Regions from separate parts of the Actinospica robiniae DSM 44927 genome, predicted to be linked through region 2. Evidence: riboswitches for the same ligand, from Rfam matches in the RefSeq annotation. Region 2 holds a riboswitch; each other region holds the start of a gene.
What was found. Region 2 has a riboswitch for cyclic di-AMP ahead of ACTRO_RS48905 (hypothetical protein). Riboswitches for the same ligand answer to the same signal wherever they lie in the genome.
Positions count from the first base shown of each region.

Region 1: linked by a shared signal. The riboswitch ahead of ACTRO_RS44615 (hypothetical protein) and the one ahead of ACTRO_RS48905 (hypothetical protein) in region 2 are both predicted to bind cyclic di-AMP.
Region 3: linked by a shared signal. The riboswitch ahead of ACTRO_RS22105 (LysM peptidoglycan-binding domain-containing protein) and the one ahead of ACTRO_RS48905 (hypothetical protein) in region 2 are both predicted to bind cyclic di-AMP.
Region 4: linked by a shared signal. The riboswitch ahead of ACTRO_RS29955 (C40 family peptidase) and the one ahead of ACTRO_RS48905 (hypothetical protein) in region 2 are both predicted to bind cyclic di-AMP.

Region 1 covers NZ_KI632511.1:9,384,054-9,391,707, forward strand. The annotation lists gene ACTRO_RS40295 (hypothetical protein) at 1-621, shown strand, start outside; gene ACTRO_RS40300 (hypothetical protein) at 618-1,397, shown strand; gene ACTRO_RS40305 (hypothetical protein) at 1,489-2,505, shown strand; gene ACTRO_RS40310 (glucose-6-phosphate dehydrogenase) at 2,638-4,050, shown strand; gene ACTRO_RS40315 (aldo/keto reductase) at 4,120-5,103, opposite strand; gene ACTRO_RS44615 (hypothetical protein) at 5,198-5,926, opposite strand; cyclic di-AMP (ydaO/yuaA leader) riboswitch at 5,936-6,155, opposite strand; gene ACTRO_RS44620 (carbohydrate binding domain-containing protein) at 6,536-7,654, opposite strand, start outside.
Region 2 covers NZ_KI632511.1:3,707,996-3,715,649, forward strand. The annotation lists gene ACTRO_RS15715 (helix-turn-helix domain-containing protein) at 1-67, opposite strand, end outside; gene ACTRO_RS43370 (C40 family peptidase) at 119-1,213, opposite strand; gene ACTRO_RS45700 (ankyrin repeat domain-containing protein) at 1,469-1,804, shown strand; gene ACTRO_RS15730 (hypothetical protein) at 1,891-2,430, opposite strand; gene ACTRO_RS15735 (hypothetical protein) at 2,665-3,681, shown strand; gene ACTRO_RS15740 (hypothetical protein) at 3,709-4,179, opposite strand; gene ACTRO_RS15745 (hypothetical protein) at 4,309-4,704, opposite strand; gene ACTRO_RS48905 (hypothetical protein) at 4,868-5,599, opposite strand; cyclic di-AMP (ydaO/yuaA leader) riboswitch at 5,609-5,829, opposite strand; gene ACTRO_RS47230 (hypothetical protein) at 5,888-6,097, opposite strand; gene ACTRO_RS15755 (GH1 family beta-glucosidase) at 6,521-7,654, shown strand, end outside.
Region 3 covers NZ_KI632511.1:5,241,332-5,248,985, reverse strand. The annotation lists gene prfA (peptide chain release factor 1) at 90-1,163, shown strand; gene prmC (peptide chain release factor N(5)-glutamine methyltransferase) at 1,171-2,064, shown strand; gene ACTRO_RS22110 (L-threonylcarbamoyladenylate synthase) at 2,111-2,752, shown strand; gene ACTRO_RS22105 (LysM peptidoglycan-binding domain-containing protein) at 2,823-3,509, opposite strand; cyclic di-AMP (ydaO/yuaA leader) riboswitch at 3,519-3,735, opposite strand; gene ACTRO_RS22100 (serine hydroxymethyltransferase) at 4,075-5,379, shown strand; gene ACTRO_RS22095 (MraY family glycosyltransferase) at 5,588-6,853, shown strand; gene ACTRO_RS22090 (Cg1360 family ATP-synthase-associated protein) at 7,061-7,459, shown strand; gene ACTRO_RS22085 (hypothetical protein) at 7,583-7,654, shown strand, end outside.
Region 4 covers NZ_KI632511.1:6,973,114-6,980,767, reverse strand. The annotation lists gene pcrA (DNA helicase PcrA) at 9-2,483, opposite strand; cyclic di-AMP (ydaO/yuaA leader) riboswitch at 2,901-3,065, shown strand; gene ACTRO_RS29955 (C40 family peptidase) at 3,071-4,087, shown strand; gene ACTRO_RS29950 (ABC transporter ATP-binding protein) at 4,401-7,654, opposite strand, start outside.

The DNA.
Region 1 (7,654 bases), 5.7 Mb from region 2:
TACGAGCAATGGCGGTTCGCCGACGTCAGCCACACGCGCATCTCCAGCCACCACCGCGACATCGACAAGGCCAAGTACCCCGACATCGGCCTGCGCGGAAGCCTCGTGCGCGAGAAGCTGCACGGCCGCACCGCGAACGGCACCTGGGTGCAGCTGGAGAAGACGCCGGCGGCTTTCGGGAAGCGCAAGCTGCCCAGCCTCGACGACGTGCGGCACCTGATGGACTACGTCGTCTACCGTGTCACGAGGAGCAACGTCGGCCCCTGGGGCCTGTCCCGGGTGACCGAGCGCCGCCCGATGTACCTCTCGCCGATGCTCGCGGTGCCGGTCGCACTGAGCCCGCCGGTCGCCCGCACGCTCGGCAAGGCGCTGCGCCGGATCGAGGAGTCGGACGACGTCACCTCCGTCTCCGCGGACCTCGCCGCTCGCGTCCCCCCGCCCGAGCGCTCCGATCCGGCGGCCGAGCTCGGGCAGGCGCTCTCCGGCCGGGGCGGGCGCGGACTGTTCGGCAGCTCCGAGGTGTGGGTGACCCAGGCGCCGTCGCCCGAAGCCGCCGACCTGCTCAGCCGGACCCGCAGGCCGCCGGCGCCGAACACCTGGCAGACGGGAGAGACCCGATGAACGACGAGCGCGCGCAGGACACCCCCGCCGCCGGGCCCGGCACGGCGGGCCAGCCCGGCGCCGCCTCGGTGCCGGAGGGCCTGGTCACCGCCGTGGTCCAGCTGGTCGAGACCGGGCCGGTGCTGCTCGGCGCCTACACCATCGCGGAGCTCACGGCGGTGGACGCGGTCGTGGACTTCCTTGAGGTGCGGCCCTCGGACGAGGTCCTGGCCGAGGCTGTCCGCTCACTCGCGGCACGGCAGCTGCTGCTGCCCGGGAACTCGCCGGAACAGGTGCAGGTGCGCGGCGACCTCGGGATCGCGGTGGCGTTCCAGCAGCGCGCCCGCAAGGTGCTCGACGCCCGCGTGGCCGGCACCGAACCCGGCGAGCCGTGGCGGATCCTCGTGTTGCCGCAGCCGGAGCACATCTGCCTGGTCGTGCGGATCGACGCGCTGGGCGTGCACGAGATCGCGCTGCGGAAGCTGGACGACACCCTGGAGATGCTCACCGAGTGGCTGCCGCACGGCTCCCCGGCCCGCGAGGAGACCGTCACCGACGAGGACGCGCTGCTCACCGACTCCAAGCGGTCCGCGCTGGTCACGCTCACCGCGTACACGGCGGAAGGCTCCGCGGAGACCGCCGGCGCGAGCACGGACCTGATCCTCGCGGCCCGCGACGGCCACCTGCACGCGCTGAGCCGCGACCGGGCCGTCGACGGCGACGGCCTGCGGCCGGAGACGGTGGACGGCCGGGACGGCGTCCGGGAACGGCTAGGGGAGCTCATCGGCGTGGCCTGACCGGCGTCGCTGTGATATACGAATACGAAGAATGTGTGGGGGGAGCCGTGCCCTTCGGCCGTGCGGCGCCCGGCGGCCGGGGAGGGCGTTTTTGTCGGAGAACCATTCCCACGGCGCGGATCCCGCGGATCCTGCGGATCTCGCGCAGGGCATCGCCGAGGCGGTGGCGCTGCGCAACAGCTGCCTGAGCCTGCTCGAGAAGGGCGAGTACGACCGGGCCGAGCCGATCCTGGCCGAGTCGGTCGCGATGCTGCGCTCGCTCGCGGCCCTCGATCCGCACGCCGTCGGCCCGCAACTGGGCCTGGGGCTCAAACCGCTCGCCGCGCTCGCCGTCGCCGGCTCGAATTATGGTCGTGCACGGCAACTGGCGACCGAGGCCCTGCCGTTGCTGCGGCAGGGGGTCACCGAGCGGCCCTCGCAGTACGTGGCGTCGTTAAGCAGGGTCCTGTGGTACTTGGCGGAATCCCTCTGCCAGGTCGGGGAGCCGGAGCCCGCACTGCCGCTGTTGGATGAGGCGATCGAGCTCGTCGACCACCCCGGATTCGCGCCAGACCCCGTCGTCGCGGCCCTGCTCAGCGACGTCCGGTTGGCGGTCGATCTGCGGGAGGTCGTGCTCTTCCGATGCCTGCGCACCCGCCTTGAGGCGCTGCAGCGCCTGCACCGCACCGATGAGGCCCTCATCGCCGCGCTTGAGGCAGTGGACGTCGGGCGGCTGCTCGCGCAGCGCGCCCCCGACCGTTACAGCCCCCTGATGGCCAGGGTCCTGACCCGGCTCGCCCTGATGCACGAGCAGAGCGACGGACCGGCGGCGGGCGCGTTCCGGCAGGAGTCGCTGCCGTACTGGTACGCGGCGGCCGTGCACCAGCGGGAGCGGCTCGGCCCTGATCCCCAAGCGGCGCCGCAGATGCTCCGCTTCGCGCTGATCAAGGAACTGATGCCGTTCGGGCTGGAGCTTGTGCGGCTCGGCCGCGGTCCGGAGGCCCTGCCGTCCGCACGCGAGGCGGTCGACCTCGCGCGAGCGCTGGCAGCGGAGAACCCGGATAAGTGGCAGTCCGTGTTCGAGACGTGCCAGAAGCACCTGGCCGGACTCGAACATCGTCCCTGGTAACGACGAATCGGCCGGGGCTGCACGCCGCCTCGGCTGCTGCGTGTCGAACCGTACTGCCGTCCTGAGCGTCACTCACCACGTAAGGTGTCGGAATATCACCGAGGCGGTCGGCAGTAATTCGGAAGGCAGGACATGGCGAGCAAGAAACCAGGCAAGGCGACGGCGAACACCCTGGTCGACTTCGGCATCACCGGTGACCTCGCGCACAAGATGACGCTGCGCGCGCTCTACCGGCTCGAGCGGCGGGGCCTGCTCGACTGCCGGATCATCGGCGTCGCCGCGGAATCCTGGACGCTGGACCGGCTGATCGAGCACGCGCGCGAGGGCATCGCGGCGTCCGGCGAGAAGATCGACGACGAGGTGTTCGACCGCTTCGCTAAGCGGTTGACGTACATTTCCGGCGACGTCAAGGACGACAAGCTCTACGAGCAGCTGGCGAAGGAGCTCGGGCCGAAGGCGCGGACCGTCTTCTACCTGCAGATGCCGCCCTCGCTGTTCGGCCCGATCGTGGAGAAGCTCGGGCAGCACGACCTGCTCGGCGGCGCCCGGGTGGCGGTGGAGAAGCCGTTCGGCCACGACCTGGCCTCCGCCCGCGAGCTCAACGACCGGCTGCGCGCGGTGCTGGCCGAGGAGCAGCTGCTGCGGGTGGACCACTTCCTCGGCAAGTCCCCGGTCATCGAGCTCGAATACCTCCGCTTCGCCAACCTGGCGCTGGCCGAGCTGTGGGACCGCAAGAGCGTGGCGGCCATACAGATCACCATGGCCGAGAACTTCGGGGTCGAGGACCGCGGCCGGTTCTACGACCCGGTCGGCGCGCTGCGCGACGTGGTGCAGAACCACCTGCTGCAGGTCCTGGCCCTGGTCGCGATGGAGCCGCCGGCCGGCGCCGGCGCGGACGACCTGCGGGACAAGAAGGGCGAGGTGCTCCGGGCGGTGCACCCGGCCGACCCCAAGCGCTACGTGCGCGGCCAGTACCACGGCTACCTCGACGTGCCCGGCGTCGCCGCCGACTCGCAGACCGAGACCTTCGCGGCGCTCCAGCTGGAGATCGACAACTGGCGCTGGTCCGGCGTCCCGATCTACCTGCGGGCCGGCAAAGCGCTGGCCGAGCGGGTGACCGAGGTGCGGCTGCACCTCAAGCGCACGCCGAGCCTCGCCTTCCTGCCCAAGGCCGGCCAGGCCGAGGCCAACCAGATCGTGCTGCGGATCGACCCGGAGCCGGGCCTGCGCATGGCCATAACGGCCAAGGCCGACCAGAGCGCGGACTGGTCGCCGCTCACCCTCGACGCCAGCTTCGCCCGCGAGCTCGGCGAACCGCTCGAGCCCTACGAGCGGCTGCTGCACAGCGCCCTGATCGGCGACGCACAGCTCTACGCCCGCGAGGACAGCGTCGAGGAGTCCTGGCGCATCGTCCAGCCGCTGATCGACGCCCCGCCGCCGGTGCACGTCTACGAGCGCGGCAGCTGGGGGCCGGTCGAGGCCGTGGAGAAGCTGACGCGCAGCCACGTGAAGTGGCACAAGCCGTGGATGCCTGACGAGGTGTAAGACGACAGCGAGGCCGGGCCCCGCCGCCGCACCGGCGGCAGGGCCCGGCCTCGCTGTATCCGGCCCCTGCTATTCGGCCGGGGGCGGCGTCGGGACCGAGCCGTAGCGCTCGCCGACCACCTGCGCGCCGAGCGGCTCGAGGTCGGCCAGGGCCTGCGCATCGAGCCGCACGTCGAGGGCCGCGGCGTTCTGCTCCAGCCACTTGACCCGCTTGGTGCCCGGGATCGGCACCACCGTCACGCCGAGCCGCTCGGCCTGCGCGTACACCCAGGCCAGCGCGACCTGCGCCGCCGTCGCCCCGAGCCGGTCGGCCACCGCGCGCACCGCGTCCGCGATCGCGCGGTTGGCCTGCCCGGCGTCGCCGGCGAAGCGCGGGTTGCTCGAGCGGAAGTCCCCGGCGGCCAGCTGCCCGGTCTCGACCGTGCCGGTCAGGAAGCCGCGGCCGAGCGGCGAGTAGGCCACCAGCCCGATGCCGAGCTCGGCCATCGTCGGCGCGAGCGCCTCGACCTCGGTCCGGCTCCACAGCGAGTACTCGGACTGGACCGCGCTGATCGGGTGCACGGCGTGGGCCCGGCGCAGCTGCTCGGCGGAGAACTCCGAGACGCCGAGCCGGCGCACCTTGCCCTCGCGCACCAGCTCGGCCATCGCGCCGATGGTCTCCTCGACCTCGACGTTCATCGGCGGACGGTGGACGTAGTACAGGTCGATGACGTCGATCCCGAGGCGCAGCAAAGAACTCTCCGCGCTGCGCCTGACGTACCCGGCATCGCCGCGCACGGTGCGGGCGCTGTCACCGCCGGTGCGGTCGATGCCGAACTTGGTGGCCAGCTGGACCCGGTCCCGCCGGTCGTGGAGGGCGCGGCCGACGAGCACCTCGTTGTGCCCGGACCCGTAGATGTCCGCGGTGTCCAGAAGGGTGACGCCGAGATCGATGGCGCGGTGGATGGTGGCGATCGACTCGTCCCAGTCGCCCGGGCCGTAGAACTCGCTCATGCCCATACACCCGAGGCCCTGCGCCGAGACCTCGAGACCGCCGAGGAGGATGCGTTCCATGAGCCACACCGTATCGCCTAAGGCATGGCGAAACCCCTCCCGGTGTGTCCGGGAGGGGTTCGTCGTGTGCTGTGTGTGGTGCTGGCTTTGGTTATCAGTGGTTGACGATGGTGGAGACGATGTGGGCGGCCTGGTCTTCCCACTGCGAGTACAGGGAGCCGTTGAAGGAGTCCTGGACGTCCTGGGCGGCGCGGTGCAGGGACATGCTCTGGTAGCCCGACGGCAGGTTCTTCAGGAACGCCTTGGCCGCGTAGGTCGGGTCGTTGAGCTGGCTCGGGGTGCCCCAGCCGCAGGAGGGGCGCTGCTGGAACAGGCCGAGGGAGTCGTGGTCGACCGCGACGTTGAGGTTCTGGAGCTTGGATTCCTGCATCGAGGTGGCAACGGCGATGGTCGCGGCGTAGGGGGACAGGTGCATGTCCTCGGCGGCCTTGACGATGGAGGTGGCGTTGGACCACTGGTCGGAGTCCAGGGTGATGTGCGACTGGCTTCCGACGGTGCCGGTGGGCTCGAGGGTCGCGGTGGTGGAGCCGGCGAACAGGCTGGTCGGGGTCGCGGCCTTGGCGGTGGTCTTCGCCGGGGTGGTGGTCTTGGTGGTGGTCTTGGTGGTGCTGGCGGCGGTGGCCTTGGCGGTGCTCGCGGTGGCCTTGACGCTCGCGGGGGCGACGTGGGCGGTGGCGGGCTTGGCCGGGGCGGTGGCGGCGGAGGCGGTCAGCGGGGCGACGCCGACGCCGACGGCGGCCAGGGCGAGCGCGGCGGCGGGGTAGCGGCGCGGGCTGGAGATGAAGGTGCGGAACGCGGAGGTGGACATGCGGTTCTTCAGCACGAGTTCTAGAGCCTCTCCTTCGGCCGCCTACCGGGTTAGCTGACGGGTTCGGGCGGAAGGGGAGTTCGCCCTACAGCCCCCACACCGGGCGACGAAGACACGGACGCATAAGCACGTCGTGGGCGTCGTTGGTGAAGAGGGGGCCGATTCACCCCGGGGGACCGGCACGGTTGAGTGCCTGGTACTCATTGGGTCCCCGGCTCCGATCGGGTTCGCGCTGCGGGAGCTTCGTCGACCGCGGCGCCGCCCGGGTATCGGACTCGGCGGGTGCCCGGTGCCGGAACTTGTTTTCACGGCGTGGACCGGGCCACGACAAGAACATTACCCGAGATGCCCGGTATGTCCAAATTCCGGCGGAAACTCAACCGCCCGTAATGACGCCATCACCCGAGGTCAGGAAAAACCCACCCGCAAAGCCCGCGAAACACCTCGGAACCAGCGCCCCACCTGCACGAACGCCCGACCTGACGCCTTTCACCGCATTCCGTGAAATACCCATAGCCAAGCGTAACAACGACCACCCGCCGCTATTCTCCGCAATTCCATAAACGCGGAAAGCGACCATACTCCCGTATGGTCGCTTTCCGATTGTAGGCGATTACTCTGGGTTCACCCGCCTGCGGTTATCGGAATGGTGCTGGCGCCGGCGCCCCCGGTGACGGTGTTGGAGGCGTACACGATGTTGGGATCGGCCGCGCAGGCGGTCTGGTCCTTCACGTCGAAGCCGTAGCCGATCGCGCTGCCGAGGTTCAGGTTGTTGTGCGCGAAGACGTTGCCGCAGCCGAAGCCGGTGTAGAGCTGCTCGACCAGGATGCCCTGCTGGTAGGCGTCGACGCCGGTGTTGCCGGTCACGGTGTAGTCGTTGCCCTTGACGTCGACCCAGGCCACGGCCGAGTTGGCACCCGCCTCGCCGGTGGCGTTGAACGAGTTGCCCTCGATCGTGCTGCCGGTGGTGCCTTCCTTGGCGTCGATGTTCTCGGCGGTGATGCCCGGGCCGAGGGTGTTGTTCAGGATCAGGTTGTCGTTCGAGGTGTCCGGCTGGCCGCCGCTGTAGGTGCCCCAGTTGCTCTGCGCGCTGCCGAGGTAGATGCCTTCGCCGTATCCGGCCTGGTACTGGCCGGTGTTGCTGACGGTGGAGTTCTCGACCGTGTCGTCGCTGCTGAAGGCCCGCAGGTGGATGCCCTCGTCGCCGATGTTGCTCACGTGCAGGCCGTTGAGGACGTCGTGGTCGGCGCCGTCGAGGACGACGCCCTTCTGCGCGCTCGTCACGCTGAAGCCGGACAGGACCCAGTAGCTCGCCTTCAGGTGCACCGCGTAACCGCTGCTGGTGTTGTAGCCGGCCAGGATCGCGGTGACGGGGCCGGTGAGCGTGATCGGCGCGGCGGCGGTACCGCTGATGCTCGGGCTGAACTCGCCGGTATAGGTTCCGGCGGCGAGCTGAATGGTCTCGCCCGGCACGGCCTTGTTCAGCGCGGACGAGAGCTGGCTGGCGGTGGAGACCTGCACGACGGTGCCGCCCGCGCCGGTCGTGCCGGTTGCCGTCGCGGAGGCGCTGGGACTCGCGCTCGCACTCGCCGACGCGCTTGCCGACGCGGATACCGAGGGTGACGCAGAGTTCGAAGGAGACGCCGACGCGGAAGCTGATGCCGACGCAGAGGCCGAAGCCGACGTTCCGGTGCCGCCGCCGGCCGCGGTCAGGCTGAAGTCGTCGGCGTCGTACGTGCCCTC
Region 2 (7,654 bases):
GGAGCAGCTCCGCCCGCTCCGTCGCCGTCAGCGTCAACTCGGCCTTCGGGCGCCCTCTGCCCGCCATACGATCCACCCCGTCCAGGTATCCGTGCTCTCGCGACTGCGCACGTGCCGGCTAGGCGGTGACCCGGCCCACGCGCACGATCGGGCCGACGGTGAAGACGTTGCCGTACTGCACGTCCTCACCGGGCCGTGGAGCGTGGACGACCAGTCCGTTGCCCACGTAGACGGCCACATGCGCGATCGCACCGCCGTCGTAGCTGTAGAAGACGAGATCGCCGGGCTCGAGCTGGGAGACGCTGACCGCGGCCAGCATCGCGGCCTGAGCGGCGGCGTTGTGCGGCAGCGCGACCCCGGCCCGCGCCCAGGCCGCCATCGTCAGGCCCGAGCAGTCGAACGCGTTCGGTCCGGCGGCACCGTAGGAGTACGGATCGCCGACCTTCGACTCCGCATACGCCACCGCGGCGGCGGCGCGCGCGTTCGGAGCCGTCGCGGTCAGATGCACCCGTCCCGGATCCACCCCCTGCCCGGCCGCGGAGACGGCCCGCTGCCCGGCGCTGCCGAGGGCGTCGAAAATCGCCTCCGCCCCCTTCGCCGCGGCCAGTGCCGCATCCTTGCGGCCCTGCGCGGCGTCGACGGCCGCCTGCTGTCGGGCGAGGTCGGCCCGCACGAGCGACTGGTCCGCGGCGAGCCGCGCCTCGTCCTCGGCCAGTGATCGCAAGGCCCTGGTATCCTCGCCGGCGATCTCCTCGCGGACCAGGGCCGCGTTCAGGTATGCGGCGGGGTCGTCGTCCAGGACGAGCTCGAGGCCGGGCATCGCACCGCCCCGGTACTGCAGCGCGGCTTGAAAACCGAGCGTCCGTTGGAGAGCGTCGCGCGCGCCGATGTCGGACGAGATCCGCGCCTGAAGCGCGTCGATCCTCTGCTGAAGCTGCGCGGCCTGCGCAAGAGCCGCGTCGTAGGCCTCGTCCGCGGTCGCCGCGGCGTTCAGCTCCTGCTCGTACGCGGCGGGCGAGATCGGCTCCTCCGCGTCGGCGTGCGCGTCGATCTGCCCCAGCAGCGGGGAGATCAGCGCGCTCGCCCCGACCGCGAGCGCCGTGAGCGTCCTGCGGGTCGGGTACGGATACGGATGCGGACGGGCCGGGTGCGGGACGGGAGTCGGGTACGTGGGCGGACGGGTCGGGTGCGTGGGGGGACGGTGAGCTGACATGCGGTCCTCTTCCGATGACGCCTAGCCGGAACACAGCTCACGGTCCTGCGGCGGGAAGTCGCGCAGGAGTCACCCACGGGTGAGAGTGAGAATCCCGGTCCTGCCAGGCGAATGGGCCCCAAAAGGGGATGGAGGTCCGCGGTGCACGAGCCGCGGTCACGCTGTGAACGCCCGCGTCGTCGACGCGCGGCGCAGATCTCCGCCCCGAGGCCCCGAGCCCCGCCAGCGCGGACATCTGGACCGGACTCTAGCCATATGCCCGGACCCGTTCAAGTTCTTCGCGATAAGCGCAGTTCTTCCGCGTTTCCCGGGGCGCCGGAGCGAAGATCCGAACCTCACGATGCCGGTCATGACGTCGAAGACGATAACGGTGACGGCTGGACCCTGCTCCGTCACGCGGTAGACACCGAGATCGACGGCCACGACCAGACGGGTAAGCCGCTGCATGTCGATGTCACCGCGCTGCTCCTTGCCCGTGGGGCGGACCCGTTGCGTAGCGCCGATGGCGTCACAGTCGTCGCCGAAGCGGAACGGCGCGGACATTGGTTGGCGGCGGAGCTCATGAACGCCTGGATCGGCCGGTCACGCTGAGCTGCCGACTTGTGAGGAAGAAACGTGCGGCCTCTCTGACCTGCCCGCTTGGTCAGGCATCCTGGCGGCAACAACGCAGGTGGCTGTCACAAGCACACCCAGCAGTACAGCCCATCGCCACGGGCACGAGCCATGCGAGCCAGTTCGGCAAGCTGCTCAAGAAGACCCGAGATGCCTTCCACGTCAACCTGACGATATGGCGATTCGGCCTCGACCCACTCAGCCGCAGCGCTCTGAAGATCGCCCGGGGTCGAACAGGCGAGGCTGTCGCTCACCTCGGCACTTATTGAGAGGACCAGCCGCTCGCCACCATCCCTCTCGGCGACCACAACATCGCCCAGCTTGTCGAGAACTTCGGGACCTGCGCCGGTCAGCAGCGCATACACGGCACCAAGATCCGCTACCGGGTCGAACCCCTTCGTGAACAGTGCAGGAATGCCTGCGTCGGATACGCGGACCGTCGACTTCAGGAATCGGCGCGCGCCCTCAAACCCGTACTTCGCCACCAGGTCGCGAAACGGCATCGGCAACTGGGACAGTGGGCCGCCTGGACCGCCAGCCAGGTCGATAGTCGCAGCGGCGGCGGCGTCCGAAGGCGCCGCGAAATAGTCGTACATCACGCCCATGGCGAGAGCTTCCCAGGCTCTGCCGACAGATGGCGCCCAGCCGCGGCCGCCTAGACGCGTCCATACGCGATGAAGAAGTCGCGATCTTCCCAGCCCGGCTGAAGGAAATCGAGGATCGCATGCATGACGCCCCAGCCATGTTCCCACGTGCTTTACAAGGGCGGTTGCACCGTTGGCCGAGCCCTTGCTAACCTCGCCCGCCTTCGTCCTCCGTTTCAATGCGACGGGAACGCCATGTCCGCCTCACGCCCCGCGCGCCACTCCATATTTTCCCTCGCAGGCGCGGCAACCGTGGCCGCCTTGCTCGGCGTGACCATCGTGGCCGCCGCGTCGACGGCCGAAGCCGCGGGCACGGCGGCCTCGACCTCTGCCCCCGCCGCTTCGCTGGGCGGCTGCGACTCCCTCCTGGCCTCAGTAGACCAGTACTTCGCGTCGACGTCGGCGATCAACCAGATGATCGCCATCACCGCGACCGTGCAGAACGACGGTCCCGACTGCCTGGTCGAGCCGCAGGTCACCCTGAGCACGATCCCGAACTCCGTCAAACTGGTCTGGCCCAAGGTCTTCTGGAAGATCGACGGCTCCTGGACGAGCGCCACTGCCGTCCCCGGCTCCTGCCCGACGCTCGGGGGCGACGCCAGGGACGTGTGCGCCACTGCCACCCTGCCGGATTACCTGCCGGTCAAGGCGGGCTCGACGACGATGGAACTCGGCCTGGAGTTCACCTCGTGGAACGACTCGAACTACGGCTTCGCCAGCGTGGCAGCGCTCTACCGCGAAGGCGTCGAGGCGCCGGGATTTCAGACCTCGTGGGCGCTGGACTGCGCGACGTGCTTCAACACGGGCACCAGCGTCCTTCCTCCGGGCGTCACCGATGGGAACTCGCCGCCCTATTCGCCTCCGGCGTCAGCCCACGGCAAGAGCGGCGCCCCAGCCGCCAGCAGCAAATCTTCCACGGGCGTGAACACGGCCGCGTCTCGCGTCGCTGCCTCGGCGACCATCGACGCTCCGCCCTCGGCGAGCCCGCAGCCATCTGCCGCGCTCACGCAAACGACCAGTGCCGTGCCTCAATCGGGCCAGTCAACCGCCGCGCCCGCCGTAGACCCCGTCGCCCTCGCCACCTCTGACTCGGCAGGCAAGCAACACGGCGGCACCTTGCTCGCGACGGGCGTCGGAGCGCTTGCACTCGTGGCGCTGGGAGGGACCGGCGTGTACTTCCGCCGCAAGAGGCGGCGCGGCGAGGAAGGCTGACCGGCAGGGAACCAGTGCCCGTCCCCGTCAGCGGGGCCGCCGGCCGTAGACGGGGTCGTATGCCAGGCGTCCCGTTCTCCTCGGCACCAGGTGGAGGAAGCGCCTGTTGTCATAGATGGGAACCTGTAGCTCGGCCGCGACCGTGATCATCTGCTTCAGGCTCCACTCGGCCTTGGTCCGCATGAGCAGGGTGCCGTCCGGTCCGCAGAAGGTGATCACCTTCGGGTAGTAGTGGATCGCACCGAGCCGACTGCGCGCCACCCGCCGGGGCACGTTCGACTGCATGCGCACGTAGCCCCGGGTGACGATCACCTCGGCCTCGGTGACCTCCAGCCGTATCGAGCGCCCTGCGGCCCAGGCGAGCAGCCAGAGCAGCAGCAGCGCGCCGAACGAGTAAACGCCATGCGGCTCGCTCACGGCGGCTTCAACGCACCCCCCGGCAAGGACCCCCCATGAGATCACGATGCTGGGTTGCCACCACGTCGGCGTGATGATCATCTTCTCCCCCCGTCCCATGAGTCCCCGTCTCATTAGTCCCCGTATCAACGTGTCAGCATTCCGTCACCTTGGGAAGGTTGAGCGGCCCGCAACCTTTTGCTCGCGCGCGGCACATGGGCGGGCTCGCGCTCACTTGGCGGCCCACTCCGCCGAACTCGGCCGGGCGACTCGCCAGACCTCGGCGATTCGGTGGAGGTCGCCCGTTCGCATGATGAACGCGACCGCTCCAGCCGACGAGACGGCCTGCTCGACGAACGCATCCGCCGCTGCCTTCGCAGCCGCATCGGAGAACTGCCACCGCGGGACCCACACCCCCGTCCAGTCTGGATTCCTCGCTTCACCGGACTTGACCACGAGCTCATCGACGACCCCCGGAGCAGCCGCGGACAGCTCGAAGAGCCGCGAGTCGCTGCCGTCCTGCGTCTGCTGATGTTCCGCGAGCAGACGGAAGTACCAGGCGCCGTGAATCCCTTCGATCTCGAGGAAACCGAGCGTCGGTCCGTCCACCCAGTCGAGCGCGGCCACCCGGGCGATCTCAAGCCTCGAGCCGATCGCCCTCGCCAGCCTCTGTTCCGGCTCGCTCAACTATCGCCCCCTCATCTCTGGATGAGCTACCAAAATAACGACGAACCCCTCCCGGTGTGTCCGGGAGGGGTTCGTCGTGTGCTGTGTGTGGTGCTGGGTTTTATCAGTGGTTGACGATGGTGGAGACGATGTGGGCGGCCTGGTCTTCCCACTGCGAGTACAGGGAGCCGTTGAAGGAGGCCTGGACGTCCTGGGCGGCGCGGTGCAGGGACATCGACTGGTAGCCGGAGGGGAGGTTCTTCAGGAACGCCTTGGCCGCGTAGGTCGGGTCGTTGAGCTGGCTCGGGGTGCCCCAGCCGCAGGACGGACGCTGCTGGAACAGGCCGAGGGAGTCGTGGTCGACCGCGACGTTGAGGTTCTGGAGCTTGGACTCCTGCATCGAGGTGGCAACCGCGATGGTCGCGGCGTACGGGGACAGGTGCATGTCCTCAGCGGCCTTGACGATCGAGGTGGCGTTGGACCACTGGTCGGAGTCCAGGGTGATGTGCGACTGGCTTCCGACGGTGCCGGTGGGCTCGAGGGTCGCGGTGGTGGAGCCGGCGAACAGGCTGGTCGGGGTCGCGGCCTTGGCGGTGGTCTTCGCCGGGGTGGTGGTGGTCTTGGTGGTGGTCTTGGTGGTGCTGGCGGCGGTGGCCTTGGCGGTGCTCGCGGTGGCCTTCACGCTCGCGGGGGCGACGTGGGCGGTGGCGGGCTTGGCCGGGGCGGTGGCGGCGGAGGCGGTCAGCGGGGCGACGCCGACGCCGACGGCGGCCAGGGCGAGCGCGGCGGCGGGGTAGCGGCGCGGGCTGGAGATGAAGGTGCGGAACGCGGAGGTGGACATGCGGTTCTTCAGCACGAGTTCTAGAGCCTCTCCTTCGGCCGCCTACCGGGTTAGCTGACGGGTTCGGGCGGAAGGGGAGTTCGCCCTACAGCCCCCACACCGGGCGACGAAGACACGGACGCATAAGCACGTCGTGGGCGTCGTTGGTGAAGAGGGGGCCGATTCACCCCGGGGGACCGGCACGGTTGAGTGCCTGGTACTCATTGGGTCCCCGGCTCCGAGGATGGTCGCTGCGGGAGCTTCGTCGAACCGCTGCGCCGTCCTGTCGGACTCGGCGGGTGCGACCGGTGCCGGAATCTACTTTCACGGCGTGGGCCGGTGCACAACGAAAACAATACCCACTTTGACCGGATTGTCCAAATCCTCCGAAATTACCCACACCGAGTAATCGGACAGTCGCCAAGCGTCGAGGAAAACCCACCCGGCGCCCTGTCGAAAACGCCCCAGAAGTCGACCTGAAGCGAGCCTGACCAGCATGTTCGCGGCACGGATGGTCATTTCGACCGCATTCATCGCAATAAGTGCGGAACCGATTACCGAGCGTAAAAGGAATTCTCGAGCGCTATTCTCCGCATCTCCCGCGACACGTTGAGCGACGACTCCTCTATTGCCGTCGCCGCGCAGGTCTTCGTGATTACTCTGCGTAATTCACCGCGGCACGGACCCGGCTGACTTCCGTACGGAGCGCGAAGGGTGCGTTCCCTCTTTCGCAGAGGACTACTTCCGCAGGACCAGGCGGCCTTCGGCGCCGCTACGCCGCAAGTACGAACATTGACGGGCCTTGCCTCGGCCGCCCACGGCCCTTCCCCACATGACTCCACGCGAATGGTGTGGCATGATCACGACTTGCGGCCGGAGTACCGGGCCACGTGGGGCGGATCAGCTGTCTTACGGGTATCGCCGCGCCTGTCATCGAAGGACGAGGGACACGACGTCATGGGCATCACCGACGACTTCCGCGTGAGCGGTCTGAAGTTCCCCGACGGGTTCGTCTTCGGCGCCGCGACAGCGGCGTATCAGATCGAAGGCGCGGCCACCGAGGACGGGCGCGGACCGAGCATCTGGGACACCTTCAGCCATGTCCCCGGCAATGTCGAGAACGGTGACACCGGTGACGTCGCGATCGACTTCTACCACCGCGTCGACGAGGACCTCGACCTCGTCAAGAGCCTGGGCCTGTCCGCCTACCGCCTCTCGATCGCTTGGCCGCGCATCCTGCCGGCCGGCACCGGCGAGATCAACGAGGCCGGCCTCGCCTTCTACGAGAAGGTCGTCGACGGCCTGATCGCACGCGGCATCGAGCCCATCGTGACGCTCTACCACTGGGACCTGCCCCAGCCGCTCGAGGACCGCGGCGGCTGGACCACCCGCGAGACCAGCTACGCCTTCGCCGAGTACGCGCGCGTCGTCGGCCGGCGCCTCGGCGACCGCGTCGCCGTGTGGACCACGCTCAACGAACCGTGGTGCTCGGCCTACCTCGGCTATGCGAGCGGCAACCATGCTCCCGGGCGCCGCAGCGAGATCGGGGCGCTGCAGGCCGTGCACCACCTGAACCTCGCCCACGGCCTCGCGCTCATCGAGCTGCGCAAGGTCGTCAAGCGGCCGGACGCCAAGTTCTCCGTGACCAACAACTTGGCGATGACGTACGCCGCGGACCCGGCCAATCCCGAGGACGTCGACGCGAAGCGCCAGCTCGACGCCCTCCAGAACCGCGCGTTCACGGACCCGCAGCTGCGCGGCTTCTACCCGCACGACCTGCTGATGGACACCAAGCACATCACCGACTGGTCGTTCGTGCAGGACGGCGACCTCGAGTTGATCAACCAGCCGATCGACATCGTGGGCATCAACTACTACTGCACCGGCACGGTGCGCCGCGGTCCCGAGCACCCGACCGAGGGCACCGTGCACCCGGGCGCCGCGTGCGTCGAATCCGTCGAGCAGCCCGGGCCGTACACGGAAATGGGCTGGAACGTCGCGCCGCAGGGCCTGTACGACCTGCTCGTGGCGACGCACGAGGCTTATCCCGAGTTCGAGATCATGGTCACCGAGAACGGTGCGGCCTACCGC
Region 3 (7,654 bases), 1.5 Mb from region 2:
TGCGGCCGCGGGCCAGTGACCTGCTGTGCCACTGACCCGTCGGCCGTCCACTCGCCGGTCGCATGACATGAGGAGCCGAGGAACCCAAGGTGTTCGAGGCGATTGAGGAACTGCTCGTCGAGTACGGGGAGCTCGAGGCGCGCTTGGCCGACCCCGCGGTCCACGCCGATCAGGCGCTGGCCCGCAAGCTCGGCAAGCGCTACGCCGAGCTGACTCCGATCGCGGAGACGTACAAGTCGCACCAGGCGAACGCGCAGGACATCGAGGCCGCGCGCGAGCTGGCCGCGGAGGACCCGTCCTTCGCCGAGGAGCTGCCCGCGCTCCAGGCCCGCAAGGGCGAGCTCGAGGGCAAGCTGCAGCAGCTGCTGATCCCGCGCGACCCGAACGACGAGAAGGACGTGATCCTCGAGATCAAGGCGGGCGAGGGCGGCCAGGAGTCGATGCTCTTCGCCGGCGACCTGCTGCGGATGTACCTGCGCTTCGCCGAGCGTCAGGGCTGGAAGACCGAGCTGATCGAGTCCACCGACTCCGATCTCGGCGGCTACAAGGACGTCTCACTCGCCGTCAAGTGGCGCGGCACGCCGCAGCCGGGCGAGGGCATCTGGGCCCGGCTCAAGTACGAGGGCGGCGTGCACCGGGTGCAGCGCGTCCCGGTCACCGAGTCGCAGGGGCGCATCCACACCTCCGCCGCCGGTGTGCTCGTGCTGCCGGAGGCCGAGGAGGTCGAGGTCGAGATCAACCAGAACGACCTGCGCATCGACGTGTTCCGCTCCTCCGGCCCGGGCGGCCAGTCGGTCAACACCACCGACTCCGCGGTGCGCATCACCCACCTGCCCACCGGGGTGGTCGTCTCCTGTCAGAACGAGAAGTCGCAGCTGCAGAACAAGGAGTCCGCGATGCGGATCCTGCGCGCCCGGCTGCTCGCCTTCGCCCAGGAGGAGGCCGAGAAGGAGGCCTCGGACGTGCGCAAGAGCCAGATCCGCACGATGGACCGGTCCGAGCGCATCCGCACCTACAACTTCCCGGAGAACCGGCTCTCCGACCACCGCACCGGGTTCAAGTCCTACAACCTCGACCAGGTGCTCGACGGCGACCTCGACGGGGTCATCCAGTCCTGCGTGGACGCCGACCTCGCGGCGAAGCTGGCCGGGCCGGGGAACTGAGCCGACGATGTCCTCCACCCCCGCCGAGACCCCGGCAGTGACGCCGGGCCTTAACCTGCTGCTGACGGAGGTCGCGCTCGCGGCCGCCCGGCTGGCCGAGGCCGGGGTGGGTTCGCCGCGCGCGGACGCGGAGGAGCTTGCCGGCTGGATCCACGGGGTCACCCGCGGCCGGCTGCACACCGTGCCCGACCGCGAGTTCGACGCGCGCTACTGGGAGGCGGTGGCCCGCAGGGAGAACCGCGAGCCGCTGCAGCACATCACCGGCCGCGCCTACTTCCGCTACCTCGAGCTGGCCGTGGGCCCCGGCGTGTTCGTGCCCCGGCCGGAGACCGAGGTCATGGTCGGCTGGGCGATCGACCGGCTGCGCGAGCTCGACATCGCCGAGCCGCTGATCGTGGACCTGTGCGCCGGCTCCGGCGCGATCGCGCTGGCCATAGCCCAGGAGGTGCCGCGGGCGCAGGTGCACGCGGTCGAGCTCTCGGACGAGGCGCTCGAGTGGACCCGGCGCAACGTCGAGGGCAGCCGGGTGACGCTGCATCAGGCGGACGCCCGCACCGCGCTGCCCGAGCTCAACGGCCAGGTGGACCTGGTCATCTCGAACCCGCCGTACATCCCGCTGACCGAGTGGGAGTACGTGGCCACCGAGGCGCGCGACTACGACCCCGAACTCGCCCTGTTCTCCGGCGAGGACGGCCTGGACATGATCCGCGCGCTCGAGCGCACCGCGCACCGGCTGCTGCGGCCGGGCCGCTGGCTGGCGGTGGAGCACTCGGACCAGCAGGGCGGCTCGGTGCAGCGCATCTTCCTGGAGGAGCTGGGCTGGGTGGAGGCGGGCGACCACCGCGACCTGACCGGCCGTCCCCGGTTCTTCACCGCCCGCAAGGACGGGCTCAGGCCCTAGCATCAGCACCTGAACACTCCGCCCGTCAGCATGGAGGTTGATAACCGTGAGCCGCCGCTACGACTGCGCTGATCCGGATCAGCGCGCGACCGGCCTGCGCGAGGCCGGCGCGACCGTCCGCCGGGGCGATCTGATCGTGCTGCCGACCGACACCGTCTACGGGATCGGCGCGGACGCCTTCTCCAGCTCCGGCATCGAGGCGCTGATCGCGGCCAAGGGCCGGGGCCGGGACATGCCGGTCCCGGTGATGGTCGGCGCGCCGAGCACACTGCACGGCCTGGTCTCCCGGTTCTCGGAGAAGGGCTGGGACCTGGTCGACGCGTTCTGGCCGGGCGCGCTGACGATCGTGGCCCGACACCAGCCCTCGCTGCAGTGGGACCTCGGCGACGCCCGCGGCACGGTCGCGCTGCGGATGCCGCTGCACCCGGTCGCGATCGAGCTGCTGACGGCCACCGGCCCGCTCGGGGTCTCCTCGGCGAACAAGTCCGGCCACGCTCCGGCCACCACCGCATCCGAGGCGCAGGACCAGTTCGGCACTCTGGTGGAGATCTACCTCGACGGCGGTCAGACCGTCGACAGCGTCCCGTCCACGATCGTGGACCTGACCGGCGACGCGCCGCGGCTGCTGCGCGAGGGCGCGCTCACCTTCGACGAGATCGCCAAGGTCGCGAGCAACCTCACCCGCTGAGAACGCAGGAGAAGGGGTCCTGCCCGGGGCACGCACCCGGGCAGGACCCCTTCTCTCATGCGCCCGGGGTTCAGCCGAGCTGGAGCACCTGGCCCGGGTAGATCAGGTCCGGGTTCGAGCCCACGACGGACTCGTTGTCCTGGTAGAGCGTGTGCCAGTCGGAGACGCCCTCCTTCTGGGCGATGCCCGAGAGGGTGTCGCCGGCCTTGACGGTGTAGCTGCCCGAGGCGGACGAGGACTTGGCGCGGTGCTTGCCCTGGTAGCTCGAGGAGCCGGAGTCGCTCGAGCTCTTCGACGAGCTCGAGGAGCCGGAGCCGGACGAGTTCGAGCCGCTGCTCTTGTCCGCGGAGGACGAGGACGAGGACGAGCCGGAACCGGAGGTGTTGGTACCGCTGTAGGTGGTCGAGCTGCCGGCGTACGCGCCGCAGACCGGCCACGCGCCGATGCCCTGGCCGGCCAGGACCTTCTCGGCCACGGCGATCTGCTGGGACTCGCTGGCGTCGTTGGCGTACTGCGCGTACTGGCCGCCGCCGTAGGCGAGCCAGGTCGACTCGCTGAACTGCAGGCCGCCGTAGAACCCGTTGCCGGTGTCGATGGACCAGTCGCCGCCGGACTCGCAGTTGGCGATGGCGGTCCAGTTGACCGAGTCGGCGGAGGCGGTGGAGGCCATCACGACCGGCACGGCGATCGCGGCGCCGGCGAGCGCGGCGGTGGCCACGGCGCGGCGGGTGAAAGACTTGGGGGCGAGCTTGGTCATGCTGAAGACTTTTCCTCTCTCCCACGCCTGCGAAGTGAGCTGTCGGATTCGGGCCGGAAGAAAGTGGCCCTACCACCGGGAGATTATTTATCCCCCCGGAAGATTCACCCCAAGCCTTGGACCTGCGGATACAGTCCGCGTCCCGGCGATATTCGGGTCCTCCGCTCCTGCCCCTTACTTAGTTGGAATCCGCTGGCCGATGGGCAGGATTAGGCGTTCTCGACCCGGGTCCGGAATTTCGGACGTCTTCGACCGTAGAGCACTTCTTCCGATATTTTCAAATTCGTCCACAATATGTGATTACTTATGTGCGAGGCGTTTCGAATGTTTCGGAAATATAACCTGACGCAATTTCACACTCACGTTAGGTCATTCATGAACGCTTTCGGGCGCCGAGGGTGACGGCGTGAATGCACGATGCACGCGCCGCCGGGCGAGCCCCCGTGAACCACCGCTCGGCGAAGCGGGACTTTTGGCCTAGTGCCTCGGCTGGGACGCGTGCTTAGTGTGGAGGAGTCCCCCTCAGCACCAGCGGTTTCTCCCCCTCGTGTTAGGAGCGTGGCCCATGGCTCCCGTCGCTGCTCCCACTCCGGCCTCCACCCGGTCCGCCTCTCCCTTCTACGGCCCCGACTTCGCCGACCTCATCCGGACCGATCCGCAGATCGCGGGCGTGATCCTGGACGAGGTGGAACGCCAGCGGGGCACCCTGCAACTGATCGCCAGCGAGAACCCGACCTCGCCGGCGGTGCTCGCCGCCCTCGGCTCGGTCCTGTCCAACAAGTACGCCGAGGGCTACCCGGGCCGGCGCTACTACGGCGGCTGCGCCGAGGTCGACCGGGCCGAGCGGCTGGCCGTGGACCGCGCCAAGGCGCTGTTCGGCGCCCAGCACGCGAACGTGCAGCCGCACTCCGGCGCCTCGGCGAACCTGGCCGTGTACGCGGCGCTGCTGCGCCCCGGCGACAAGATCCTGGCGATGGCGCTGCCGCACGGCGGCCACCTGACCCACGGATCGCCGGGGAACTTCTCCGGCACCTGGTTCCAGTCCATCGGCTATCCCGTGCGCGAGGACGACGAGCTGATCGACTACGACCGCGTGCGCGATCTGGCGAAGGCGCACCAGCCGAGGCTGATCGTCTGCGGCGCCACGGCCTATCCGAGGCTGATCGACTTCGCCGCGTTCCGCGAGATCGCCGACGAGGTCGGCGCGTACCTGCTGGTCGACGCCGCGCACATCGCGGGCCTTGTGGCGGGCGGTGCGGTGCCCTCGCCGGTCCCGTACGCCGACGTGGTCAGCCTGGCCACGCACAAGACCCTGCGCGGCCCGCGCGGCGGCGCGATCCTGTGCCGGGCCGAGTTCGCCGACGCGATCGACCGGGCGGTCTTCCCGTTCGCCCAGGGCGGACCGCTGATGCACGCGGTCGCCGCCAAGGCGGTGGCCTTCGGCGAGGCGGCCACGGACGAGTTCGCCGCGTACACCCGGCAGGTCGTGGCCAACGCGCGGGTGCTCGCCGAGGCGCTCGCCCGCGAGGGCATGCGCCCGGTGACCGGCGGCACCGACACCCACCTCGCGTTGCTCGACCTGCGCGGCGTGCACATCGCGGCCGGGCGCGGGGTGAGCGGGCGCGAGGCCGAGCAGCGGTGCGAGCGGATGCGGATCGTGCTCAACCGCAACTGCGTGCCCTACGACACCGCCAAGCCGATGCTCTCCTCCGGGATCCGGGTGGGCACCGCCGCGGTGACCACCCAGGGCATGCGCGAGCCGGAGATGCGGCTCATCGCGGGTCTCATCGCCCGGGCCGTGCGGGCCCCGGAGCCCGGTGTGGCCGAGGAGGTGGCCGCTCTCCTCGAGCGCTTCCCGCTCTATTCGTGACCCGACGCGGGCGCCCGGCCGTCCCGGGCCCCGACCCCGCCCCCGAGCCGCGCTTGTGACCTGGGCGTATCGCGCCGCCCTGGCGCCCCGGCCCCCCGGAAACCGGGTGGGCCGGACAAGCGTCTGTTTCTGCGTGACGGCCTTGCTGCCGTTACCCTGAAGCTCCACCGAAACATGCCCGGGTCCGGAAGGCGGCGATCAGTCCTCGATGCGCGAGTACCTGGTCGTGCTGACCATCGCCTGGATCACCACCTACCTCACCACCGGCCTCGTCCGGGTCGGCGCGGTCCGCTTCGGCGCCGCGCCCGCGGTGCGCGAGCGCGACGTGCACACCACCCCGATCCCGCGCCTCGGCGGCGTGGGCATGTTCATCGGCATGCTGGTGGCGCTGCTGGCCGCGGCCCACCTGCCGATGATGGAGACCTGGGTCTTCCAGGGCACCCCGACCGTGCACGCGCTGCTGATCGGTTCGTCCATCCTGATCGCCATCGGCATCGTGGACGACCGCTGGGGCGTGGACGCCTTCATCAAGCTGGCCGGGCAGACCCTGGCCGCCTCGATCATGGTCGAGATGGGCATCCAGCTGACCTGGATCTCCATCCCCGGCGTGGGCATCATCAGCCTCGAGCCCAACCTGGCCGTGACCGTCTCGGTGGTCCTGATCGTCGGCATGATCAACGCGGTCAACTTCGTCGACGGGCTCGACGGCCTGGCCTCCGGCATGGTCGCGATCGCCGCGAGCACCTTCTTCGTCTACGCCTACCGGCTGCAGACCGGCGCCTACAACGTCAGCACGATCGTGCCGGCCGCGATGGTCACCATCGTGCTGATCGGGATGTGCCTCGGCTTCCTGTGCCACAACTGGTCCCCGGCCCGGATCTTCATGGGCGACTCCGGCTCGATGCTGCTGGGCATGATGCTGGCCGTCATCACCATCCTGGAGTTCGGCCAGATCGACCCGGACCAGCTCAAGGTGATGATCGGATCGCAGACCGGGGCGACCTACAAGACCGTGCCGGCCTTCCTGCCGCTGGTGCTGCCGTTCTGCGCGGTGGCCCTGCCGATCGCGGACACGGTGATGGCCGTGGTCCGGCGCACCAAGGCCGGGCGCTCGCCGTTCTCGGCCGACGCCGAGCACATGCACCACCGGCTGCTGCAGATCGGGCACTCCCGCCGTCGCGCGGTCCTGATCATGTACTTCTGGTCGGCCCTGATCTCCTTCACCGTCTTCATGGTCTCGGTCTCCTCGCAGTCGCGCCCGGTCGTGCTCGCCGCGATGGGCCTGGCCTTCCTCGGCCTGGTCGGACTGCTGCTGCCGCGGGCACGCAAGCACTTCGACGACCGGGCCGAGCGCAAGCCCGGCGGCCGCGCCCGACACGCCGCGCCGGGTGACGCCGCGTCGGATGACGAGGCCTCACGCGACCTGGTCAACTATTCATCAGCCTTCGAAGTCGGTCCTCGAGACCCGTCTTGACCTGCGCGTACGGTGGCGTGATCCATACCACGCGCCCCACGGCAGACGTGCGACGACACTTGTGATAGGTTTCACGAGCAGATAGAAGACCCGATCGGAGCAATCGCGCACCCCCCTGCTCGAGGCCGATCAAGCATCTTCTAGAATCACAGCCAGAAAGCCGTATCCCCGGCAGCCACCGACCGATGACCGCCTCGGAGACTTGATATGCAGGCCGAAGACGTCCGCGCGCTACGGCGATCCGCGGTGCCCACCGCGCTCGTCGGTGTGGCCTGCGTCGCGGTCGGTTCCATAGTCGATGGGACCAAGGGAGCGCTCGGAGCCCTGCTCGCGCTCGCCGTGGTGACGGTCTTCTTCTCGATCTCGCGCTACGTCGTGGGGCGTGCCGCCCGGACGAGTCCGCAGGCGATGATGATCGCCGCCCTCGGCAGCTACATGGTCAAGATCGTGGCCCTGGCGGTGCTGCTCAACGCCTTCCGCGACTCCACGGCCTTCAACGGCCGGGTGTTCGGCTTCTGCGCCATCATCCTCGTGCTCGCCTGGAGCGGCACGCAGGTCCGTGAGATGTCGCGCAACAAGGTCCTCCAGGTGGAGCCGCGCCCATGAGCGTCCGCTCCCGCCACGCTGTCGCACGGACGAGCCACCGCGCTCGGCCGGGCCACACCTTGCGCCGTCGTCGCGGCGCGCAGCTGTGTCGCGAGCACGCCGGGGCCCGAATCGGTGCCGGTGATGAGCCCGAAGACCCGCCCTTTCCACGCTGAGCCCGATCCGCGCGAGTGGGACGAGGACGAAGCCGAGCGG
Region 4 (7,654 bases), 3.3 Mb from region 2:
CCGCGCTGCTACAGCTTCGTCAGCGGCGCGAAGGCCAGCACCAGCTTCCGGACGCCCTCGGAGCCGAAGTCGACGGTGGCGTGCTCGCCGGTGCGGCCCTCGACCGCGACCACGGTGCCGAGGCCGTAGGTGTCGTGCACGACGCGGTCGCCGGCGGCGACCGAGATGGGCTCGCGCCCGCCCGCGCCGAGGGACTTGAAGCCGGGCCTGCGGAACTTGGCCGCGGACGCGGTCAGCGCCGGGGTCTGGGTGCCGAAGGCGGTCGAGGACGGGGCCGGGGCCTCGCGCTCCCAGTTGATCAGCTCCGCGGGCACCTCCTCGACGAAGCGCGACTGCGGGTTGTACGACGGGGCACCCCAGGCCGAGCGCAGCACCGCGCGGGAGAAGTACAGCCGCTGGCGGGCGCGGGTGATGCCGACGTAGGCCAGCCGCCGCTCCTCCTCCAGCTCCTGCACGTTGCCCAGCGCCCGGGTGTGCGGGAAGACGCCCTCCTCGAGGCCGGTGAGGAAGACCACCGGGAACTCCAGGCCCTTGGCCGTGTGCAGTGTCATCAGGGTGATCATGCCCTCGCCGCCGTCGGGCAGCTGGTCCGCGTCGGCGACCAGGGCCACCCGCTCGAGGAAGCCGGTGACGCCCTCGGAGCCTTCGGTGCCCTCGTACTCGTGCGCGACCGCGACCAGCTCCTGCAGGTTCTCGGCCCGGCTCTCGTCCTGCGGGTCGGTGGACTCCTGCAGCTCGGAGAGGTATCCGGTGCGCTCCAGGATCGCCTCGAGCACCTCGGACGGCCCGACTCCCTCGGCCACCTTCTCGCGCAGGTCGGCCATCAGCGCGGCGAAGCCCTGCACCGCCTTGAGCGAGCGGGCGGCGAGGCCGTACGCCTCGGCCGCGCGGTCCACGGCCGCACCGAAGGAGATGCGCTCGCGGGTGGCCAGCGCGTCCAGCATCGCCTCGGCCCGGTCGCCGATGCCGCGCTTGGGCACGTTGATCACGCGCTTGAGCGAGACCGAGTCGTCCGGGTTCACCAGGGCCCTGAGGTAGGCCAGGACGTCCTTGACCTCCTTGCGCTCGTAGAAGCGCACGCCGCCGACCACGCGGTAGGGCAGGCCGACCCGGATGAAGCACTCCTCGAACGCACGCGACTGCGCGTTGGTGCGGTAGAACACGGCCACGTCGCCCGGCTTGGCCAGGCTCTCGTCGGTGAGCCGGTCCACCTCGTTGGCCACGAACGCGGCCTCGTCGTGCTCGCTGTCGGCGACGTAGCCGACGATCGACTCGCCCTGGCCCGAGTCGGTCCACAGGTTCTTCGGCTTGCGGCCCCGGTTGCGCTCGATCACCGCGTTCGCGGCGGACAGGATGGTCTGGGTGGAGCGGTAGTTCTGCTCGAGCAGGATGGTCTTGGCGTCCGGGTAGTCCGCCTCGAACTCGAGGATGTTGCGGATGGTGGCGCCGCGGAAGGCGTAGATCGACTGGTCCGCGTCACCCACCACGCACAGCTCGGCCGGCGGCACGGCCTCGCCCTCGGCCGCCTCCCGGCGGCCGGGCGCGGCCTTGGACCTGCCGACGAGCTCGCGCACCAGCACGTACTGCGCGTGGTTGGTGTCCTGATACTCGTCCACGAGCACGTGCCGGAACCGGCGCCGGTAGCTCTCGGCCACCGCCGGGAAGGCCTGGAACAGGTTGACCGTGGTCATGATCAGGTCGTCGAAGTCCAGCGCGCGCGAGGCGATCAGCCGGTTCTGGTAGCTGCCGTACACCTCGGCGATCAGCGCCTCGCGCTCCGACTCGGCTCCGTCGCGGGCCGACTCGTGGTCGATCAGCTCGTTCTTGAGCGCGGAGACCGCGGCGAGCAGGCCGCGCGGCGGGTGCCGCTTGACGTCGAGGTCGAGGTCCCGGGCCACCTGGGCCATCAGCCGGCGCGAGTCGTCCGCGTCGTAGATGGTGAAGGACGAGGGCAGGCCCAGGTGCTCGTGCTCGCGGCGCAGGATGCGCACGCAGGCCGAGTGGAAGGTGGAGACCCACATCATCCGGGCGCGCGGGCCGATCAGCGCCTCGACCCGCTCGCGCATCTCCGCGGCGGCCTTGTTGGTGAAGGTGATGGCCAGGACCTCGCCGGGGTGCACGCCGCGCTCGCCGAGCAGGTAGGCGATGCGGTGGGTGAGCACCCGGGTCTTGCCCGAACCGGCGCCGGCCACGATCAGCAGCGGGCTTCCCGCGTGCTCGACCGCCTCGCGCTGGGACGGGTTGAGGCCCTCGAGCAGCTCCTGCGGATCGCGCCCGCCGGACGGGCGGTTCGGGGCCGGCGCGGCGGCGGGCGGCGGGGCGGCCGGGCGCTCGGGCGCGGGCGCTTCGCCCGGCTCGTCCCGGCCGGACGGCTCCCGGTCCTGGTGGAGGCGGCTGAGGCCGGGCAGCACCGACTCGACCCGCCGCCGCACCGGGGCGGGGGGCTTGGGCAGATCGAACAGGGGGATCTCGTAGCCGCTCATCGCTCTAAGAGTGTAGGCCCGTCCACCGACAGCGGTGGCCGCCGCCGGGGTTCTCCGGCATGATCGGAGCCCTCAGGTTTGCCGACAATACGTCGATAAAATCTTCTCCGGCCGCCTCGACGGCAGGATCCTGCGACACTTGTCCGTTTTTCCGCGATTGCCGCCCGGGCAAACCGGACTATCGACGCCAGAACCCGACGATTCACCGTCGATCGACTCTGCCGTTATGTCCCGGTTTGGCGCGCCCGCGCGGCAAAAGGAAGTTAAAGAGCCGATGAGAAAAAGCGTGGCGCCCGGCCGGAATCGCTAGAGTCCCACACCAGATGTCCGCCCCACGCGGAGTCGCCAGACACCCGGCGGACATCCGCGCCGAATCCATCGGCGACGACCCGAACCCCGGCCGAGCGATCGGCCGAGCGGCCCGGGGCGCCGCTCGGAGCCGGGGACCCAACCGTCCCATCGGGGTGAATCGCCGCGCCTGATCCGAAGAGCCCTCACCGGCTCGCCGGCCAGGGCAAGGCGTAGGGCGAACTTTCCCGTCCGAACCCGTCAGCTAACTCGGCAGGCGCCCAGGGAAGAGGACACGCATGCCGTCGTCTCACCGTGCTCCCAAGCTCGCGGTACGCCGGACCACCTCGGCCGTCGCCATCGCCGGCGTCGCCGCCGGATCCGTTCTGCTGATGCAGGGCAGCGCGCACGCCGAGACCACTCAGCAGGCGCTGGCCGACTACCACAAGAAGAACGCCGACGCCGAAGCGGCCACCGAGCAGTACAACGCCGCCACCGGCCAGGTCGCCCAGCTGCAGCAGAAGATCAACGCGCTGCAGAGCGAGATCTCCACGGACGACCAGAAGGCCTCCACGCTCGAGGCCGCGATGGGACGCCAGGCCGCGCAGCAGTACCGCGACTCCGGCTTGTCCGACTCGCTCAAGGCCGTGCTCGACGACAGCCCGGACAGCTACCTCAACGCCGCCCTGGCCGGCAACCAGATCACCGCGCAGGAGGCCCAGCAGCTCAAGGAGCTGGCCGCGGCCAAGTCCCAGATCGCGGCGGACACCAAGCTCGCGCAGAGCGCCCTGGCCCAGCAGCAGCAGCTGGTCACCCAGCGCGCGGCCGCCAAGACCAAGGCCCTGCAGGACGCCGCGTCGGCGAAGTCGCTCTACAACAGCCTCAACGCCTCCCAGCAGCAGGCGATCAACCGGGCCAACTCGGGCGCGACCAACGTCGTCATCACCGACGTCGCCCCGGACGCGCGCGCCGCCGCCGCGGTCGCCTACGCGAAGTCCAAGCTCGGCGACGAATACGTGTACGCGGCCACCGGCCCCACCACCTTCGACTGCTCCGGGCTGACGCTGGAGTCCTGGAAGGCGGCCGGAGTCTCGCTGCCGCGCACCGCGGCCCAGCAGTACGACGGCATACAGCACGTCTCCCGCTCCAGCCTCGAGCCCGGCGACCTCGTCTTCTACAACTACGGCGAGGGCATCACGCACGTGGCCATCTACGTGGGCAACGACATGGTCATACACGCCCCGCACACCGGCACGGTGGTGCAGTACGGCCAGATCGACAACGTCGGTCCGGTCGCCGGCTACGGCCGTCCTTAGCCAACCCCTAGGCAAGCGCCGATAGCGGCGCTACGGTGTCGCTCGCCTGTACGGCAAGCGGCGCCGGCGAAACAGGCAACCCGACCTGGCGGCGTTCTCTCCCCCCTCCCCCTTGCGAGGACGCTGCCCACCGACGCCCGGGTCGTTCTCGCAGGTCCGCCGCGACTCTCCCCCCTCCGCGCGACGGGCCCGCACCCACCGAGAACGACCCGGGCGTTCTTCTTGCCTTCGGCCGCCTTCACTTCGGCGCATCCGGATACGCGAAAAGCGTGCTTCCGCCGGGCGGAAGCACGCTTTTCGCGCGTCAGGCGCGTCAGACCTCCGCCTGGACCGTCTCCTGGTCCGTCGAGGCGTGCATGAAGGAGTTCCACAGCCGGGCGTAGGCGCCGTCGGCGGCGAGCAGGCCGTCGTGGGTGCCGTCCTCGACCACCTGGCCGCCCTCCAGCACCAGGATCCGGTCGGCCCGGGCCGCCGTGGTCAGGCGGTGCGCGACGACCAGGGTGGTGCGGGAGCGGGAGACCTCGTCCATGGCGCGGGTGACCGCGGCCTCGCTGGCCAGGTCGAGCGACGCGGTGGCCTCGTCCAGCAGCAGGATGTCCGGGTCCACCAGGTAGGCCCGGGCCAGCGCGAGCAGCTGGCGCTGGCCGGCCGACAGGCTGCGGCCGCGCTCACCGACCTGGTGCAGGTAGCCGTCGGAGAGCCGGGCCACCATCTCGTGCGCGCCGACGGCGCGGGCGGCCGCCTCGATCTCGGCGTCCGAGGCCTCCGGCCGGCCGTACGCGATGGCCTCGGCCACCGTGCCCGGGAACAGGTACGCCTCCTGCGGCACCACGCCCAGCCGGTTGCGGTAGCCGCTCAGGTCGTACCCGCGCAGGTCCACCCCGTCCACCAGCACCGCGCCGGCGGTCGGGTCGTAGAACCGGGCCACCATCTTCACCAGCGTGGACTTGCCCGCGCCGGTCTCCCCGACCAGGGCGACGGTCGTGCCCGGGTCGATCACCACGTTGACGCCCGCGCCGTCGGCGCCGCCGAGGGCCGGCTTCGCGTCGGCGGTGTAGCCGAAGCGCAGGTCCTTGAACTCGATCAGCCCGGTCAGGCCGCTGACCTGCTTGGGCCTCTCGGCCACCGGGGTGTTGGTCCGGGTGTGAAGCAGTTCCCTGATGCGGCGCAGGCCGACGGCGGCCTGCTGGTAGCTGTCGAAGACCTGGGACAGGCTCTGCACCGGCGCGAAGAACATGTCGACGTAGAGCAGGTAGGCGATCAGCGCGCCCGCGGAGAGCACGCCGGTGTGGATCAGGTGCGCGCCGTAGGCGATCGCGAAGGCCGCGGTCAGGTCCGCGAGCAGCTGCACGAACGGGAAGTAGGTGGCGATGTAGCGCTGCGCGCGCAGCCGGGACCGGCGGTAGGCGTCGGTCTTGCCGGCGTAGCGGTCGCGGTTGACCCCCTCTCGCCGGAACGCCTGGGTCACGCGCATGCCCGCGACGTTCTCCTGCAGGTCGGCGTTGACCGCGCTGATCCGGTCGCGCGCCTCGTTGTAGGCCTGGGAGGAGCGGCGCTTGAAGATGATGGTGGCCACCAGCAGCACCGGCATGACCGCGAAGACGACCAGCGACATCCGCCAGTCGACCACCACCAGCGCGCCGGCGATGCCGACGAAGGTGAGCACCGAGACGACCGCGGTGGACACGCCGTTCTGCAGGAAGGAGGAGAGCGCGTCGATGTCCGTGGTCATCCGCGTCATCAACCGGCCTCCCATCTCCTTCTCGTAGTAGTCAAGGCCGAGCCGCTGCAGGTGCGCGAAGGTCTTCATCCGCAGCGTGTAGAGCAGCCGCTCGCCGGTGCGCCCGGTGATCCTGGTCTGCACCGACTCGATCACCCAGTCGGCGAGCACGACCGCGAGCCCGATCCCGGCCATGGCCAGCAGCACGTGGAACGCGGCGCCCTCGATGCCCCTGTCCACGGCGGTGCGCAGCAGCGCCGGGATGGTCAGGCTGGCCAGCGCGTCGGCCGCCTCGAGGACGAGCCCGAAGACGAGCAGCGCCAGGAACGGCCGCAGCAGCCGGCTGAGCGAGAACCCGTAGTCCTCGCGGGTCGCCTCGCCCCTGTCCACCCGCGGCCGGTCGTCGGCCGGGGGCAGCGCGTCGACCCGGGCGAGCAGTTCCGGGGTGGCCGGCACGGCGCTGATCATGCCGCGTCCGCCGCCGAAGCCGCCGCCTCCGCCGGTGGGCACCCGGTTGGCCGCGGCGGCCGCGGCGGCGGCGGAACTGCGCGCGGCGGGCAGCTTCGAGCGGTCCCACAGCGACGGGGTGACGCCGTTGATCTGCTCGAGCGCGTTGTCCACCGGCAGCTCGCCGGCGTCCACGCCCTCGGCGTCGTCGCCCGGGCCGGACAGCAGCAGCCGGTAGAGGGCGCAGTCGCGCTCCAGCTCCTCGGCGGTGCCGACGGCGACGAGCTTTCCCTTGTCCAGCACCGCGATCCGGTCGGCCAGCTGCAGGGTGGAGCGGCGGTGCGCGATCAGCAGCGTCGTGCGATCGCGCATCACCCGGTGAAGCGTGGCGTGGATCTCGGCCTCGGTGGCCGCGTCCACGGCCGAGGTGGCGTCGTCGAGCAGCAGGATCTGCGGGTCGGTCAGCAGCGCGCGGGCCAGGGCGACGCGCTGGCGCTGGCCGCCGGAGAGGGTCAGGCCCTGCTCGCCGACGACCGTGTCATAGCCCTGCGGCAGTTCCTCGATGAACCTCTCCGCCTCGGCCGCGCGGGCGGCGGCGCGCACCTGCTCCTCGGTCGCGTGGGGCGCGCCGTAGGCGATGTTCGCGCGCACGCTGTCGGAGAAGAGGAAGGCCTCCTCCATCACCAGGCCGATGGAGCCGCGCACCGACTCGGTGGTGACCTCGCGCAGGTCGTGCCCGCCGATCCGGACGGCGCCGCCCTGCGGGTCGTAGAACCGGGGCAGCAGCATGGCCAGGGTGGACTTGCCGGAGCCGGAGGTGCCGATCACGGCCATGGTCTCACCGTGCCGCACGGTCAGGTCGAAGCCGCGCAGCACCGGCTGGGAGGCCAGGTAGCCGAAGGTGACGTCGGCGAACTCCACGTCCAGCGCCTCGCGCTCGAGGTCGGGCGCGCCGGGCTGGTCGGTGATGTCCGGCTTGGAGTCGATCACCTCGAACACCCGCACGGCGCTGGCGCGCACCTGCTGGCCGAAGGTGATCAGGGTGGAGAGCATCCGGACCGGGCCGACGAACGAGGCCAGGTAGCTGGAGAAGGCGAAGAAGGTGCCGATGCTGATCTCGCCGTGCAGCGCCATCCAGCCGCCGAAGGCGAGGATGCCGAGCTGGCCGAGGGTGGGGATGGCGCTGAGGGTGGGGTTGTACCGCGCGGTCAGCCGGACCGAGCGCAGGCGGGCGCCGAACAGGGTGCTCGCGGCCCGGTCGAGCTTGTCGACCTCCTGCGCCTCCTGGCCGAAGCCCTTGACCACGCGCACGCCGGTGACCGCGGCCTCGACCACCCCGGCCAGCGCGCCGGTCTTCTGCTGGGCGTCCCAGGTGGCCGGGAACAGCTTGCGCCGGGCGA